One region of the Lysinibacillus sp. FSL P2-0066 genome, then DNA from elsewhere that is predicted to be linked to it. Evidence: predicted binding sites of a transcription regulator. Region 1 holds the regulator's gene; each other region holds the start of a gene.
The links. Region 1 encodes LexA, which represses DNA repair genes until DNA is damaged. Its sites were predicted from a motif close to CGAACATATGTTCG; they were not measured.

Region 1 (3,270 bases):
ATTGCATTGGCCGCAGTCATTGTTTATTTCTATGGCGATCTATTAATCAATTGGTATTTAGGCTTTTGGTAATTGTTCAATCTTCAAGAATGTGGAGGGAAGCAAGTGAAACCGATTATTGGTATTACAGCCTTTGTGGAGGATGATTTATCCTCTCGATTAAATGCTGCTTACAGCAAAAGTATTATTGATGCTGGTGGAATTCCACTGATTATTCCAATTGGAGTAGAAGAAGAGGCAGCCCAGATTTTAGCCCTTACAGATGGTTTATTATTATCCGGGGGTCATGACGTGCACCCATTTCTGTTCGGGGCTGAGCCTTCATTAAAGCTTGGAAAAATTCATCCCGCGCGAGATACAGTGGAGTTAGCAATAATTGAAGCCGCATTCCAACGAAAGATGCCTATTTTCGGGATTTGTCGAGGGATTCAAATACTAAATGTTGCATTAGGTGGTACCTTATATCAGGATATTGATAGTGATCATTTTAGCACTAAATTACTCCAGCATATGCAGCAATCAGGTAGAGCTGTAGCTACCCACACTGTACAGATTATTGCTGATAATTTATTAGCGACTATCGTTGAACAAGAGAAGATAGCAGTGAATTCATTTCATCATCAAGCGGTGAATGTATTAGCAGAAAAATTAAAAGTAGCGGCAAAATCAAATGACGGTATTATCGAAGCTGTAGTTCATGAGGAAATGCCATTTTGCTTGGCTGTTCAGTGGCATCCTGAGGAACTAGCCATAGCAGGAGATGAGAGTGCTCAAAAGCTATTTTCAGCCTTTGTTGAAGCTAGCATAAAATTTAAGAAGGAAGCTTAGAGGGCATTGTACAAAGAATCCAATCGTCTGTGGATTCTTTTTTTGCGTAAAAAAGAGGATACATGCTCTTAGAAGGAACATAATCCTCAAAACCTGTTTTAATAGTTAATGTACCCGTCTGTAAAGACCTACAACTTGTCCTAAAATAGAAACTTGATCGACAATAATAGGTTCCATAGAAGAATTTTCAGGCTGTAAACGGAAATGATTTTTCTCTTTAAAGAAGCGTTTTACAGTTGCTTCATCCTCAGCTGTCATAGCTACAACAATATCCCCGTTATTAGCTGTTGCCTTTTGTTTTACAATGACTAAATCTCCATCTAAAATTCCGGCTTCAATCATTGATTCTCCCATAATTTCTAGCATGAACAATTGATCTTCACTTGTGCCGTACGTATCGGGTAATGGGAAGTATTCTTCAATGTTTTCAATTGCTGTAATTGGAGAACCAGCTGTAACCTTCCCGACAAGTGGGACATGGATCACCTGTTGCTTTTGGATGGATTCTTCAGGCTCTAAAATTTCAATTGCGCGTGGCTTTGTTGGATCTCGACGAATAAAGCCTTTTTGTTCTAATCGAGCTAAATGTCCATGAACAGTTGAACTGGAAGCAAGTCCAACTGCTTCACCAATTTCACGTACTGATGGCGGATATCCCTTAGCTCGTACCTCTTCTTTAATGAAAGCTAAAATGTCCTCTTGTCTTTTCGAAACTTTTTTCATGAGTGCTCACCTCTTTTTTCTAAAATCAATCTTCTTATTTGATAGTATAACAGAATGCGAACATGTATGCAAACATAGGTTCGAAAAGTGTTTGACAAAAACGTTTGTTCGCTTTATTATGAGAACATACATTCCGAACAAACATTCTTAAAAAGGGGTAATGATTATGACATGGTTTAAGAAAAACACACATATCTCAATTTTATTAGGAGCTTGCCTACTATTTGCAGCATACCTTTACATTACTGATCCAGGAAAAGTTAGTTACGCAGAAATCCAAATCGAACATGGGGATAGCTTGTGGTCGTTAGCGGAGCAATATCGTGGTAAAATGAGTACTGATGATTGGATAAAGCTTGTAAAAACGGAAAATGAACTAGCAGATATTAAAATTGTAGCGGGAAAATCTCTAGTAATTCCTGTAGTGAGTGATCAAGCCAGTCCCATCAATACTATCGAAATTGCGAGAAATGAACAATGATAAATAATCAACTGTCGGCTGTTGTCTATTGTCGCGTAAGTACTGAAAAAGAAACACAAAGCTCCTCATTAGAGCGTCAACAGGAAGAGTTGCTGCGCTATGCTAAGGAGCAAGGCTATGCGGTGAAGGGCGTGTTTAAAGATCAGCATAGTGGTTATGATGTAGAACGTGCAGGCTTACTAGAAATGCTTGATTTCATAAAAGATAAAAACATTAATGCCCTTTTTGTACAAGATGAAACTCGTTTAGGACGAGGCAATGCAAGAATGGCTGTATTGCATTTATTACAAAAATCAGCAACGGATGTTTTTTCTATGCGTGATGCTGGCCCAGTTCAATTAAATGAAATGGACACGATGCTGCTAGAAATTTTAGCGATTGTAGAGGAATATCAGCGTAGAATTCATAATGCTAAAATACGACGAGGTATGCGACGTGCTGTAGAAAACGGCTATCGTCCTGAAAATAATTTATCGAACCGAGGTAATCCGCAGGGGCAGGAGCGTAAAGATCTACCTGTAGATGAAATTGTAAAGCTACGCAAACGTGGATTTACCTTTGAAGAAATTTCTATAACGCTTAGAGGGTTAGGCTTTGAGGTAAGTAAGGCGACTGTCCATCGTCGTTTCCAAGAGCACCAAGAAAGATTAGCAGGAAAATAATATTCCTGCTAATTTTTTTTGTAAAAAACTACTGAGGGGAAGAAAAGCTCTCGATAATAACATTTTTAGGCAGTTGGAAAGGGTGCTCTTTATTTATTCGGTCATAAAACATGATGCCATTTAAATGGTCGATTTCATGTTGTACAACGATGGCCCCATAGCCCTGTAACTGTACAATGATTTCATGTCCATCAATGTCGTAAGCTTTGACTTTAATCCTCTCATATCTCGGCACAAAACCAGGAACAGGTCGATTTACAGATAGACAGCCTTCTCCCTCCGGTAGATAAATCATATTGATGGAATGACTCATTATTTTAGGGTTAATCAGCATCATTTCTTGGTCATCAAAGAGTACAGCAAACATTCGTTTATCTACACCAATTTGATTAGCAGAGAGTCCACTTCCAGGGCGAAGCTTATATTTTTTTGCTAGAGTTGGATTTTGGCTATTTTTCAGATATTGTAGCATGGCTAGGAGGGTATTTCGGTCCTCATTGGTCACAGGTATCGCCACTTCTTGAGTCCGTTTTCTTAAAATTGCCGAGTGTTCTTTCACGAAATCCTTCATTGTAA
Region 2 (3,270 bases), 1.1 Mb from region 1:
GATGGCCTTTTGTAAATCACTTTCTGTCCAAGCATATTCAATGACTTCTTTTTTCCCTGTACCTCTTGAGACTTTATAAAGCGGCGGTAGTGCGATATAGACCTTCCCAGACTCAATGAGCGGACGCATATAACGATAGAAGAATGTTAATAGCAAGACTTGAATATGTGCCCCATCCGTATCCGCATCGGTCATGATGACTACTTTATTGTAGGCAGAATCCTCCACCGCAAAATCCGTACCAACACCTGCCCCAATCGCATGGATAATCGTTGAAATTTCTTCGTTTTTCATAATATCCTGTAGCTTGGCTTTCTCTGTATTGATTACCTTCCCGCGCAATGGCAGAATCGCTTGGAATGTACGGTCACGACCTTGTTTAGCAGAGCCACCCGCAGAATCACCCTCGACTAAATACAGCTCATTTTTTGCCGCATTACGTGACTGAGCTGGTGTTAATTTTCCAGATAAAATCGTACTACCCTTTTTGTTTTTCTTGCCATTTCGTGCATCCTCACGCGCTTTACGAGCTGCTTCACGCACTTGCTGCGCTCGAATCGCTTTACGAACAAGAGAAGCTGATAATTCTGCATTTTCCTCTAGCACATACAAAATTTGCTCAGACACTACACTATCCACTGCAGAACGAGCCTCACTTGTCCCAAGCTTGCCCTTTGTTTGTCCTTCAAATTGTAGTAAGTGCTCTGGAATACGAACAGATACAATGGCCGCTAAGCCTTCACGAATATCTGTCCCCTCAAGGTTTTTATCCTTGTCCTTTAACAAGCCAATTTTTCTTGCATATTCATTAAAGACACGCGTCAATGCTGCCTTTGCACCCGTTTCATGTGTACCACCATCTCGTGTACGAACATTATTAACAAATGATAAAATCGTTTCCGAATAACCATCGTTATACTGGAAAGCAAACTCTACTTCGATGTCATCCTGTACGCCTTCTACATATTTTACTGGATGAAGGACATCCTTTTCCTCATTCAAATACGCAACGAAAGCCTCAATGCCATTCTCATAAAAGAACACATCGCTCTTGCCTTCCTCGCGCTCATCAATTAATTCAATTTTTAAGCCCTTTAATAAAAAGGCTGATTCACGTAATCGTTCCGCTAACGTATCATAATTGAATTTTGTGACAGAGAAGATCGTTTCATCTGGTAGAAAATGAACAAGCGTTCCTGTCTGCTTCGTTTGCCCAATATTTTCAAGTGTTGTGACAGGATGTCCACCATGCTCAAAGCGCTGTCGATACTTTTTGCCATCACGATGGATTGTCACCTCTAAAAATGTTGAGAGCGCATTCACAACGGAAGAACCAACACCATGTAAACCACCACTTGTTTTATAGCCGCCTTGACCAAATTTACCGCCAGCGTGTAGCACAGTAAAAATAATTTCTGGTGTCGGTTTACCCATTTTATGCATACCGGTTGGCATCCCACGGCCAAAGTCGCGTACACTCATACTTTGATCTTTATGAATTGTGACAATAATATGAGATCCAAAGCCAGCCAGTGCTTCATCCACCGCATTATCTACGATTTCATACACAAGGTGATGAAGTCCACGGCCATCCGTCGAACCGATATACATGCCAGGTCGTTTGCGTACCGCTTCTAATCCTTCTAATACTTGTATAGCGTCATCATTATAGACGCTAGGTGACTGTTTATTCGTCAAAAAAATTCCCCTCCAAAAAACAAACACATGTTCTATTTATGTTCTCATCCTAATAATAATAGCATTTCCTGTCAATAGTTAGCGACAGGTCCAATAAAATTTTAAAATTTGCTCACAGTTTTGATCATATTTATTAATAGTAAACATCTTCAACAGTTGCTTAAAATTGGTATTTAAGCAAGGCAGACTGCTTCTAGCTTCCAACATCATTTGACGCCTTGAAGCCTACATAGTTGCAAAATAAATTTGTGTTGCTTGCAAATAGTAGCACACACTACCTCGTGCCTTGCGATTAAACTGGTTAAAGTTAGACTTCTATTCTACCAAAGGAATGAGCGATTGACAAAATTGCCATTTTGCCTATATTTTTAAAAAGGTTTTATCGCTTCCTACAAATTTATGTCTAAAAGCCTAGTCCTCGCTCATAGATTCTCTTTTGTATTGAATTCAAGACTTCGAATGAAATCTCCTTCATAACATTGTAGATTAGCAAGAAAAAGTGTAAAATACTTGATACAAACTATTAGTACCAAGTGATGGACTATGAATGAAAGGAGTCCAGCTATGATCAATGGACTTATTATTTTATGTGCTTATCTAATCGGCTCTATACCTTCTGGATTATGGATAGGCAAAATTTTTTATAACACCGATATTCGTGAACACGGAAGCGGTAATCTTGGTGCGACCAATACTTTTCGAACGTTAGGGAAAAAGGCAGGTATTGTTGTTACGGTGATGGATGTCTTAAAAGGGACTGCCGCTGTCTTACTCGTGACACTTCCCGTTTTCTCTGATACTACACTCCATTCTTTATTACTGGGGCTTGTCGCCGTAATCGGTCATATGTTCCCGATCTTCGCCAACTTCCGTGGTGGGAAAGCTGTGGCAACATCAGCGGGTGTATTATTAGGCTATTCTTGGCCACTCTTTGTCCTACTATTTATTACCTTTATTGTGACATTAAAAATCACAAAAATCGTCAGCTTAACATCGATGATAGCCGCTTTAGTAGCGCTTATCTATGCAATCGTTTATTATTTTATTACAGGTGACTTTGCATTAGGCATCTTGGTAGCCTTTTTATTTACCTTTATTATTTATCGTCACCGTGCCAATATTGCACGTATTAAAAACGGCACCGAACCAAAGGTAAAATGGCTGTAGGAAGAGAGGAGCATTTGAAATGAATATTGCATTGACAGATGAAGCCCTACAATGGTTCAAACAGGAAATGGAAGTTGAACCGGGTGATACAATTCGTTTTTATGCACGTTATGGTGGCTCTAGTCCGTTTCATGAAGGCTTTTCGCTGGGAATGACACGTGAGGAACCCATTGCCATTGGTGTGCAGACAGAAATTGATGGTGTCATCTATTACATTGACGAGAAAGATCTTTGGTTCTTTAACGATCACAATTTACATGTTGATGTTGATACAAGTAAAGATGAATTACAATACGACTATCGTACATAAAGCAGTCTGTCCTTTCAAGTATTGAAAGGACAGACTGTTTTTTTATTTATTCCAAAACAAAAGGGATGTAATTTTGCCACAAATAGCTAGATTTT
Region 3 (3,270 bases), 530 kb from region 1:
ACAAATGAAGAAACAGGTAATGTGGGTGCAGTGATGGATGGCGATTTAGATCCATTTATAAATGCCTATCTACGTTCAAAAATAAATTAATCGAAGATTCCCCCAAGAGTAAGAAGCTCTTGGGGGATTTTTGTTAAAAGGGTGGATGATAGGGTGCATCTTGGCTCAGCTGTTTTCGTTCACTCATGTAATATTTATACAGCATAGAAGCGTTAAGAAACTGTTTACTAATGGATGCATATCGGATAGGCAATTCAATTTGTTTATTATTTTTTAATGTTACAATACACCCCATTTCACTAGGTGTAATATTAATAATTGCATGAAGCCCTATCCATATATTGTGAATGGAGCTGGGTGAAAAAGTGGGCAGAAAAATACAGGGATAACCGTAATCAAAGGCCACGACGATTGGTAGCTTGTGTTGATTGCCAAAAAAACGTTTAGCCGATTGTTTTGCGGCTTCATAGGTTGATCCTAATGAGAGACAGGATTTTCGAAGGACATGCATCGGTTTGCGTGTAACAATCAGCTCATTATGCTTATCAATCACATGCGTGAAGACTTTGGAGTCATGCTGAATAGGTTGCAGCAAATAAGTATTGAATGAAATTAAGTAGCCGTTTACAAAGTTAGTTGTCATATAGGGAGTGCCTCCTTTTTTCTAGTGATAACGGTAGTGTAAAACAGAATATGACTTTCTTAAATTGGATGAAATAGTTGAAAATCGTTCAGAAAAGCACGAAATGCTTAGAGAATTTGCTCTAAATATAAATGGATTAATAGCTAATCCAAGATATTTTCGAATCGTAAGCATTGCTTTTTAAATTCAATTTTCATATAATTTAGAAAAGGATCGAGGTGAGATCGTTGGATAAATATTATTCGTATACAGATTTTCTGAAAGCCGTTGGTCAGTCGAAAAAAGTTGATGAGGCAGAGAAATTATTAAACGAGATTTATTTAGATTTATTTTTAAATCGTATCCAGCGTATGCATCGGCAAGAGCAGCTCATGGTTCTGATAGATAGAGCACTCGATGAAAAAGATGAAAACGCATTTTATCAATACGCATCCGAACTAACTTCCTTACAGCAAACAGAAGATGAATCATATTGACGAACCCGCTCTCCATATCTATTGGAGAGTGGGATTTTTTTGATTTTGAAAATATTTGCGGGAATGTAGACTTCACTCCAAAAGTAGAGGACCCGCTCATAAAAGAGTGAAAGCTGCTCGGAAAGTAAAGTCTTCCGATCATAACAGTGAGATAACCGCTCAAAAAGAAGTGACCTCGCTCCAAAAGCAATAACCATCACTCTGAACAGGGGAAATCATCCACCGATGAAGCTTGAAAACCTGATAAAACGGCTATTATAAGAGTAAAAAGTTAAATTGAACGCCTTGTTATATATTAAAAATTTTAGAGATGAAAAAATTTTTTACAAACATTCGTTCGTTAAATGTTCGAAATTTTAATATCGCTATGCTAAAATATATGTACAAATTGGAAGGAAAGGATGGGGACATGAGTGCAAACATTTGATTTACAAGCGCCATATCAGCCTAACGGGGATCAGCCACAGGCCATTGCGGAATTAGTGGAGGGTGTGAAAGCAGGCAAACGTCATCAAACATTGCTTGGTGCTACTGGAACAGGTAAGACGTTTACCATTTCGAATGTCATCCAGCAAGTCAAAAAACCAACACTAATCATGGCACACAATAAAACGTTAGCTGGCCAGCTATATAGTGAATTTAAAGAGTTCTTCCCAAATAACGCCGTTGAATATTTTGTCAGCTACTATGATTACTACCAGCCAGAAGCTTATGTACCGCAGACAGATACCTATATAGAAAAAGACTCTAGCATTAACGATGAAATTGATAAGCTGCGTCACTCTGCTACCTCTGCATTGTTTGAGCGTGAGGATGTCATTATTATTGCATCTGTGTCCTGCATTTATGGTTTAGGTTCTCCTGAAGAATATCGAGAAATGGTTGTTTCCATTCGTACAGGTATGGAAATTGAACGTAATCAGCTACTGCGCAAGCTTGTAGACGTTCAGTATGAGCGTAATGATGTTAGTTTTACTCGCGGAACATTTCGGGTACGTGGAGATGTAGTGGAAATCTTCCCAGCCTCTCGTGATGAGCATTGTATTCGGGTGGAATTTTTCGGTGATGAAATTGATCGCATTCGTGAAGTAGATGCACTAACTGGAGAGATTTTATCGGATCGAGAGCATGTGGCTATTTTCCCAGCATCCCACTTCGTTACACGAGAAGAGAAAATGCGTAAAGCGATTGAAAATATTGAAAAAGAATTAGAGGAACGACTTGCATTATTACGTGCAGAAGATAAATTACTAGAGGCACAGCGTTTAGAACAGCGTACACGCTATGATTTAGAGATGATGCGTGAAATGGGCTTTTGCTCTGGGATTGAAAACTATTCACGTCATTTAACATTGCGTGAAGCAGGTGCTACTCCATATACTTTGCTAGATTATTTCCCCGAAGACTTTTTACTTGTGGTTGATGAAAGTCACGTAACACTTCCACAGGTTCGAGGAATGTACAATGGTGACCAAGCACGTAAAGGAGTGCTCGTAGAACATGGCTTCCGATTGCCATCTGCTCTAGATAACCGTCCATTACGTTTTGAAGAGTATGAAAACCGCGTACATCAAGCGATTTATGTATCAGCCACACCAGGTCCTTATGAACTGGAGCATACACCAGAAATGGTAGAGCAAATTATCCGTCCAACTGGATTATTAGATCCATTAATTGATGTACGTCCTATTGAAGGTCAAATTGATAATTTAATTGATGAAATACAAGATCGAATTGCGCGTGATGAGCGAGTTTTAGTGACAACGCTAACGAAGAAAATGTCTGAGGATTTAACGGCTTACCTGAAGGAAATGGGCTTAAAAGTTGAATACTTACATTCAGAAATTAAGACACTAGAACGTATTGAAATTATCCGTGAGCTACGCAAAGGAACGTATGATGTGCTAATAGGTATTAATCTATTGCGTGAAGGTCTTGATATCCCTGAAGTGTCCCTTGTGGCAATTTTAGATGCTGATAAAGAAGGATTTTTACGTTCAGAGCGTTCATTGATTCAAACCATTGGTCGTGCTGCTCGAAACGCGAATGGTCATGTCATTATGTATGCAGACCATGTAACAGACTCGATGAAAAAGGCGATTGATGAAACGAAACGTCGTCGTGCGTTACAAATGGCTTATAACGAGGAGC
Region 4 (3,270 bases), 1.8 Mb from region 1:
CCACAGCAGCCAATGTCCTATGACATGCCAGATCATAAAGTAGGTGGAATGGAAGACTTTTTAGAGTCCACATCACCATTCTTCCATACGCAAGATCAACAAAAGCCACAAATGGATATGATGCCTGATATGAATATGGGGCAATCCTGTGGCTGTGGAACACAACCAATGATGATGCCTGATATGAACATGGGTCAATCTTGTGGCTGTGGCACACAACCAATGATGATGCCAAATTGGCAAATGGACCCTTGTCATTGCCCGCCACCACCATGTCCGACACATTGTCCACCACCATGCCCATCAGCAGCAGGTCCTTGGATGTCACCGCATTATTTCCCAGGCGGGATGACGCCTTATCGATGGTGAAAAAGCGTATATTGTAGAAGAAGTAAAGCCAAATATTTGGAAATATAAGTATCAATCGAAAAATTATTTTGTCAAACGTGCAAAGCAAGTGGAAATTGCAGAGAAGGTAAAAACCATTCATCGCCAATTAGGACGTATGGAGCCTTCGTTGATCTTACCTTTAGTTCAGAGCGATGATGAGCAGTTAATTGTGCAAATGTGGCAAGAAGGAAGCCACGGTGCTAACTTCGCACATAAAAAAGATCGTAAGGAATCTCTAAGACTATTAATTGCTTTACACGACACACATAAAAAAATTGCTTGGCAGCGAATGCCAGGCTTGCATACCTACTCACAGCTTTTAAAATGGCAAATGCGTCATATGCGTTTTAAAAGTAGAAGAAATGAATTTCGAACATTTTTAACAAAAGAAGAAATTGATCAAATACTGCATTATAGTGATAAATCATTACAATTGATTGCATTGGAAGATGCACCTGAAAAAGAGATTACGCTATTGCATGGGGATGTAGTCCATCATAATTTTTTATGGTGCTCTGATGGACAATTACGTTTAATTGATTTTGATTTAGCACACCTTGGTGAAGCGGATGACGAGTATATTTTATGGTTACATCGTGTGTTGCCTGCTGTAGATTATGATCTTGGAAAGATTTTTGCAGAGTTACCTGAGCTGAAACGACTAGATAAAAGAAAGCTTCATCGCTTGAAATATCCGAATGAGTTATTACGAGAATGGCTGTTTGCTATAGATTTACCACTCGAGCAGCAGCTAGTATTTTTAGATTATTTAGTGCCATTTACAAAACGAGCCCTCACCTATTGGCCAAAACTGTGGTACGATATTGATAGATTTGTCAAGAAATGACCGTCAATTGGCGGTCATTTTTGTCTGCGAACGGCGTTTCGGCGCTACTTTTTGTCGAGCATTCGTTCGCTATATGCTATAATCGAAGACGATGATTGTGAGGGATTATAGATGTATGATTATTTAAAAGGACAAATTACTCGTATTACGCCTGAATTTATTGTGCTAGAACAACAGGGGATTGGTTGGCAACTTAATACGCCCAATCCGTTTGCTTTTCGGACATCTGCCCTTGAACAACAGATATATGTTCATTTGCATGTGCGAGAGGATGCACAAGTTTTATATGGTTTCCCTAATTTAGATCAGCGTGAGTTATTCCGTAAGCTTATTTTAGTGTCGGGTATAGGACCAAAGGGCGCATTAGCTATTTTAGCGACAGGGAATCCACAGCAGGTTATTAGCGCAATTGAACGGGAGGACGAAGCATTTTTAGTGAAGTTCCCCGGAGTTGGTAAAAAAACAGCACGTCAAATGATCCTCGATTTGAAAGGCAAGCTTGGTTCATTATTAGATACATTGGAGTTACCTAGTGCAGAAGATGAGTTACCTTTGTTTGGTGTGAATGCTTATAAACATGAATTAGAAGAAGCCTTACTTGCCTTAATGGCACTTGGCTATTCTGAAAAAGAGCTCGAAAAAATTAAACCACAGCTAGAAGATAACGACAAACTAGAAACGACAGATGCCTTTATGAAACAAGCATTGCAACTACTGCTAAAACTAAAATAAGGAAAGGAGGGAAGGTACATGTCTGAACGTATGATGGCAAGTGAGGCAGGTAGCTATGATGAGCAGTTTGAGTTATCTTTACGTCCTCAAAAATTAGCACAGTATATTGGGCAACATAAAGTAAAGGAAAACTTACAAATATTCATTGAAGCAGCAAAGCTTCGCCAAGAAAGTTTAGATCATGTGTTGTTATACGGACCTCCAGGACTTGGTAAAACGACCTTAGCTGCTGTTATTGCGAATGAGATGAATGTCAACGTACGGATGACAAGTGGCCCTGCGATTGAGCGTCCAGGAGATTTGGCAGCTATTTTAAGTTCACTAGAGCCTGGGGATGTTTTATTTATTGATGAAATTCATCGACTTCCCCGTGCTATTGAAGAAGTATTATATCCAGCAATGGAAGACTTCTGTTTAGATATTGTGGTAGGGAAGGGTCCTGAAGCACGTTCTGTACGACTTGATTTACCTCCCTTTACCCTTGTAGGTGCAACGACAAGAGCGGGTGCCTTATCAGCTCCTCTAAGAGATCGCTTTGGTGTGTTGCTGCGCCTAGAATATTACGATGACCAATCACTTGCTGAAATTGTTGTCAGAAGTGCTCATTTATTTGAGGTGCAAATTGAGCAAGTAGCAGCAATGGAAATGGCGAGACGCTCACGTGGAACCCCCCGTATTGCCAATCGTTTATTGAAACGAGTGCGAGATTATGCACAGGTGCTTGGAGATGGTATGATAACGGAGGGCCTTGCACAGCAAGCATTAGAGCTGCTACAAGTAGATCCTAGAGGGCTTGATCATATTGATCATAAACTTGTAACTAATATGATTGAGCGATTCCGAGGAGGTCCAGTAGGCTTAGATACGCTTGCTGCATCGATTGGTGAGGAACGGGTTACGATAGAAGATGTATACGAGCCTTATTTGATGCAAATTGGCCTTATCCAACGTACACCGAGAGGAAGAGTAGCCACACATTTAGCCTACGAACATTTTGGATATGAGTATCCCCAACAAACATAAAGAAGGAAGTTTTTTTCATGCGTGTAGAAGATTTTGATTTTGAATTACCAGAGGAGCTTATTGCCCAAACACCATTAGTCGATCGTACAGCGAGTCGATTAATGGTCGTAACACCAGGCTCAAATAAAGTGGAGCACCACCATTTTGCCCATGTACTAGAGGAGCTACATGCTGGAGACTGTCTTGTACTAAATGATACAAGAGTCTTACCTGCTCGTTTAATGGGTGTAAAAGAAGAAACTGGTGCACATATAGAAGTATTGCTATTGAAGCAATTG

Region 2: the regulator LexA is predicted to act here: its motif matches at 1,719-1,732, upstream of parE (DNA topoisomerase IV subunit B).
Region 3: the regulator LexA is predicted to act here: its motif matches at 1,446-1,459, upstream of uvrB (excinuclease ABC subunit UvrB).
Region 4: the regulator LexA is predicted to act here: its motif matches at 1,293-1,306, upstream of ruvA (Holliday junction branch migration protein RuvA).

What each region holds. Positions count from the first base shown of each region.
Region 1 covers NZ_CP150202.1:1,227,275-1,230,544, forward strand. The annotation lists gene MKZ14_RS05805 (prepilin peptidase) at 1-72, shown strand, start outside; gene MKZ14_RS05810 (gamma-glutamyl-gamma-aminobutyrate hydrolase family protein) at 106-828, shown strand; gene lexA (transcriptional repressor LexA) at 934-1,551, opposite strand; gene MKZ14_RS05820 (LysM peptidoglycan-binding domain-containing protein) at 1,718-2,032, shown strand; gene MKZ14_RS05825 (recombinase family protein) at 2,029-2,694, shown strand; gene def (peptide deformylase) at 2,723-3,270, opposite strand, start outside.
Region 2 covers NZ_CP150202.1:2,369,513-2,372,782, forward strand. The annotation lists gene parE (DNA topoisomerase IV subunit B) at 1-1,698, opposite strand, end outside; gene plsY (glycerol-3-phosphate 1-O-acyltransferase PlsY) at 2,263-2,865, shown strand; gene MKZ14_RS11745 (HesB/YadR/YfhF family protein) at 2,885-3,175, shown strand.
Region 3 covers NZ_CP150202.1:694,794-698,063, forward strand. The annotation lists one part of gene prfB (peptide chain release factor 2) at 1-90, shown strand, start outside; gene MKZ14_RS03295 (competence protein ComK) at 134-643, opposite strand; gene MKZ14_RS03300 (IDEAL domain-containing protein) at 871-1,119, shown strand; gene uvrB (excinuclease ABC subunit UvrB) at 1,533-3,270, shown strand, end outside.
Region 4 covers NZ_CP150202.1:3,066,474-3,069,743, reverse strand. The annotation lists gene MKZ14_RS15335 (LysM domain-containing protein) at 1-369, shown strand, start outside; gene MKZ14_RS15330 (phosphotransferase) at 359-1,237, shown strand; gene ruvA (Holliday junction branch migration protein RuvA) at 1,349-1,969, shown strand; gene ruvB (Holliday junction branch migration DNA helicase RuvB) at 1,988-2,992, shown strand; gene queA (tRNA preQ1(34) S-adenosylmethionine ribosyltransferase-isomerase QueA) at 3,010-3,270, shown strand, end outside.